DNA from 2 places in the Streptomyces sp. NPDC044063 genome. Region 1 is predicted to be linked to the other one. Evidence: riboswitches for the same ligand, from Rfam matches in the RefSeq annotation. Region 1 holds a riboswitch; the other holds the start of a gene.
The links. A riboswitch is a leader RNA that binds a small molecule or an ion and turns the genes downstream of it on or off. The one in region 1 is predicted to bind cyclic di-AMP.
Positions count from the first base shown of each region.

Region 2: linked by a shared signal. The riboswitch ahead of AC07BS_RS12130 (M23 family metallopeptidase) and the one ahead of AC07BS_RS25955 (transglycosylase family protein) in region 1 are both predicted to bind cyclic di-AMP.

Region 1 covers NZ_JBWKFM010000024.1:53,695-55,886, forward strand. Annotated here, with positions in the region: gene AC07BS_RS25950 (transglycosylase family protein) at 1-586, shown strand, start outside; cyclic di-AMP (ydaO/yuaA leader) riboswitch at 859-1,043, shown strand; gene AC07BS_RS25955 (transglycosylase family protein) at 1,048-1,779, shown strand; gene eno (phosphopyruvate hydratase) at 2,041-2,192, shown strand, end outside.
Region 2 covers NZ_JBWKFM010000007.1:186,019-188,210, reverse strand. Annotated here, with positions in the region: gene AC07BS_RS12135 (GntR family transcriptional regulator) at 1-174, opposite strand, end outside; gene AC07BS_RS12130 (M23 family metallopeptidase) at 381-1,166, opposite strand; cyclic di-AMP (ydaO/yuaA leader) riboswitch at 1,178-1,332, opposite strand; gene AC07BS_RS12125 (M16 family metallopeptidase) at 1,579-2,192, opposite strand, start outside.

The DNA.
Region 1 (2,192 bases):
GCCGTCCACGCCCGCGCACGAGTCCGGCAAGCCGTCCACGCCCGGCTCGGACGACAAGCACCCGGCGCCCGACACGTCGAAGACGCCCGGCACGGGCACCCCGTCGACCGGTACGCCCGGCGACGGCAACGGCAAGCACCGCAAGGACCCGTCCACCGACCCGTCGGGCACTCCGTCCGGCACTCCGTCAGGAACCCCCTCGGGCACGCCGTCGGGCACCCCGTCCGGCAGCCCCTCGGGCACGCCCGCGCCCGGCACGTCGCCCTCCGGCACGCCCGCCGACGGCGCCACCCCGTCCGCCGGCCCGTCCGCCGGCGCGGACACGGACCCGGGGGCGGGCACCGGCCGGCACCGGGCCGAGCCGTCGCGCTCCGGCGACGACGACCGCGCCTCGCGCGGCGACGCCCGGACGACCCCGGGCGGCCCGTCCGGCTACACCGTGCGGCCCGGTGACAACCTGTCGGAGATCGCCCAGCAGAACGCGGTCGACGGCGGCTGGAAGACGATCTATCAGAAGAACGCGAAGGTGGTCGGCTCCGACCCGGACGTCATCCAGCCCGGTCAGCGGCTCGACATCCGGAAGTAGCGCGGGGGTTCGGGCGGCGGAACGGGGCGAATGTCCGTTCCAGTCGAAAGTGAGACATGGGTCTCGTTCCGCTACGCCCGGAATCTCCCCGTCCGTTGCTCGAAACCCTTCTCCCACCTGCGGAAATGATCCTCTCTCAGTGGTCATAACAAGCAACTGTGGCTGAAAAGAGGGGTTTGAACCTGTCGGCCGCCTGTGTTTAACGTCGTCACCGCTCGCCATCGCGAGCACCTCGGTCGCCACGCCGAATCCTGCCGGCGGCCGGGGGAGTCGTCGCGCAAGCGCCGTAGGCAGGAGCGGGGGAACCACGGTAAGGCGCCGGAACGGCACGACGGCCAACGGCCGGAGGACCGGAACGGCTTGGGGTGAAGCCCCGGTGCGCGCCAGCGGACCGGGCCGGGCGAACTCACTAGCCCGAACCCGACAGCTCACCTCGTAGGCGTCGGTGAGGAAACCGACTTATGTCCAAGGGCAAGCACCGCCGTCCGTCCAAGGCCGTCCGGGTCGCCACCCTCGCCGGTGTCGCCGGTGTGGCCGTCGCCGCCCCGCTGATGGCCGCGACCTCCGCCAGCGCCGCCTCCGTCCAGGCCTGGGACAAGGTCGCCAATTGCGAGGCCGGTGGCAACTGGTCGATCAACACCGGCAACGGCTACTTCGGTGGCCTGCAGTTCTCGAAGTCCTCGTGGGACGCGGCGGGCGGCGGCAAGTACGCCTCGTACCCCCACCAGGCCAGCAAGGCCCAGCAGATCGCCGTCGCGGAGCGGCTGCTGGCCCTTCAGGGCCCGGGCGCCTGGCCCCGCTGCGGCGTCGGCCTGAGCAAGGGCGGCCCGGCCCCCGACATCGACGTCTCCGGCGGCTCCTCGAAGTCCAAGCCGTCGAAGTCCACCGGCGACCGCGACACCTCCACCAAGACCCACGCCGACCGTGGCCAGCGCCCGTCCGGCAAGCACGCCAAGCCGTCGCAGGGCACCGAGACCCCGTCCACGGGCAAGCAGACCCCGGGCAAGCACGCCAAGACCCCGACCTTCAAGAAGGGCGACGGCGAGTACGAGGTCAAGCAGGGCGACACCCTGGGCTCGATCGCCACGGCCAAGAAGGTCAAGGGCGGCTGGGAGAAGCTCTACGAGCTCAACAAGAAGATCATCGACGATGCCGATGTGATCTACCCGGGCCAGATGCTGCACCTCGGCTGAGCACGCCCGCACTCGTCCGACGGACCGCCCCGCTCCGATGCGCCTTCCCCCCCGAGCCGCATCGGGGCGGGGCTCCGCCGTTTCCGCCCGCCGGGCCGGCGCGAAGTCCCGTCCTCGTTGAGCGAACACACCGACGATTCATCCGGTGATCTCGGCTTTTGTGCCAATTTTCGGTCCGGTGATCGGTCCAAGGGCGGGCGCAGCCCCCGGCGCCCGTTAGGCTCGTGTCGCAGAACTCCAGCACACACGAAGGAGACCCTCGTGCCGTCCATCGACGTCGTCGTAGCTCGCGAGATCCTCGACTCGCGAGGCAACCCCACGGTCGAGGTCGAGGTCGGCCTCGACGACGGCTCCACGGGCCGTGCCGCCGTGCCGTCCGGCGCCTCCACCGGTGCCTTCGAGGCCATCGAGCT
Region 2 (2,192 bases), on a different contig from region 1:
CAGGGCCTCGCGGACGGGCACCCGGGAGACGCCGTAACGGCGGGCGAGGAGTTCCTCGATGAGCCGGCTGCCGGGCGGGAAAACACCGGTGACGATGTCGTCGCGAATCGCCGTGCACACGGCGTGCGCGGAAATGCGGCGGCCCTCGTGCGCCGCTTCACCACCGCCGTTCACGTACGGCCCCGCATGGCTGCACCTCCGCTTTACGACTTAATCGGCCGAGCGGGTCGGCCCATTGACATCCGTTCAGCGACTCTATGGCAATCCCCGGTGATTTCCGATGGGGCCGGTGAATCATGGATATTTTTTGGCCAGCACCCCCGGCGGAAGCGCGAGAAGGCCCCGGCCGTGGGGCCGGGGCCTGGTGCGCGCGTCGCGGGTCAGACGTTGACGCCGTGCGCCGCGAGGTAGGCGATGGGGTCGATGTCGGAGCCGTAGGTGGCGCCGGTACGGGCCTCGAAGTGCAGGTGCGGGCCGGTGACGTTGCCGGTGGCGCCGGAGAGGCCGATCTGCTGGCCCGGGGTGACCGTCTGACCGACGGAGACGTCGATCGAGGAGAGGTGGGCGTACTGCGTGTAGGTGCCGTCGTTGTGCTTGATGACGACGTTGTTGCCGTACGCGCCGCCCCAGCCGGCCTCGACGATGGTGCCGGCGGCGACCGCGTGGACGGAGCTGCCGGTCTCGGCGTGGAAGTCGATGCCGGTGTGGCTGCCGGAGCTCCACAGGCCGCTGGAGGCCTTGTAGGAGGTGGAGACGTAGGAGCCGTCGAGGGGGCTCACGTAGGTGCCGAGGCGCTTGCGCTCCTCGTCACGCGCGGCACGCTCCTTGGCCTCGCGCTCCTCCTTGAGCTTGCGCTCGGCCTCCGCGTGGCGCTCCTTGGCCTCGGAGGCCTTCTTCTTAGCGCTCTCCTCGGCCTGCAGGCGGGCGGCGGCCTCGTCGGCGGCGCTGCGCTGGGTCTCGGCCTGGGCGTCGACGTTGCCGGCCATGACGTCGCTCATGACGACGGCCTGGGTCAGCCCGGTGTCCTCGGGGCCGCGGGTCTCGTCACCGGCGGCGAAGGCCGGGGCGGCGACGCCGGCGACCACACCGGCGGCGGTCAGGGTGGCTATGCCCGCGACATTGGCGCTGACGCGCGCGGCTCGGCTCGGACGGCGGTGCTTCCCCATGGATGGGCGATCCTTTCCTTCCCTCTCGCCTACCGGGTTAGCTGACGGGTTCGGAGCAGGAAGGTCTCCTACGGTGCCCTCGTGAAAGGGAACCGATTCACCCCAGGGACTGATGGGTCCCCGGCTCCCTTCGGCTGGCGCCTCGGGGACTCGGCGATGGCTGCCCGGGACCGCGGTTGCGGCTCCGATCTGACGGACTGCCGCCCTGACGCTAATCGGCGTCAGATTCGAACGGCAAACAGAACCGGGCTTTTATGACGTACGCCACACGACCAACATGCAACCACCGCGAGAAAACGGGCATAAAGGAGACGCGTGGGCCCCGATGGGCCCACGCGTCTCACATGTCCGGCAATGTCCGGCCCAGGGAGAGCGGCGGACAGCAGGGTTGACGCCCCGTCAGATCAAGGGATCAGGCCGGGACGACCGTCACCTCGCCGATACCCAGCGCCCTGACGGGCTCGGCGATCTCGGAGGCGTCCCCGACCAGGACCGTGATCAGCCGGTCGGCCGGGAAGGCGCTCACGACGGCCGCCGTGGCCTCCACCGTGCCGGTGTCGGCGAGGCGTTCGTACAGCCGCGCCTGGTAGTCGTCCGGCAGGTGCTGCTCGACCTGGTCGGCCAGGGTGCCCGCGACGGCGGCGGCCGTCTCGTACTTCAGCGGGGCGACGCCCACCAGGTTCTGCACCGCCACGTCCCGCTCGGCCTCGGTCAGACCCTCGGCCGCGAGGGTGCGCAGCACCGTCCACAGGTCCGCCAGCGCCGGGCCGGTGTTCGGGGTGTCCACGGAGCCGCTGATGGCCAGCAGCGCCGTGCCCGTGCCGTCGGGCGCCGAACGCAGGACCTGGCCGAAGGCGCGGACGCCGTAGGTGTAGCCCTTCTCCTCGCGCAGCACACGGTCCAGCCGGGACGTCAGCGTGCCGCCCAGGCAGTACGTGCCGAGCACCTGGGCGGGCCAGACGCTCGCGTGCCGGTCCGGGCCGGTGCGGCCCAGGAGCAGCTGGGTCTGGACCGCGCCGGGACGGT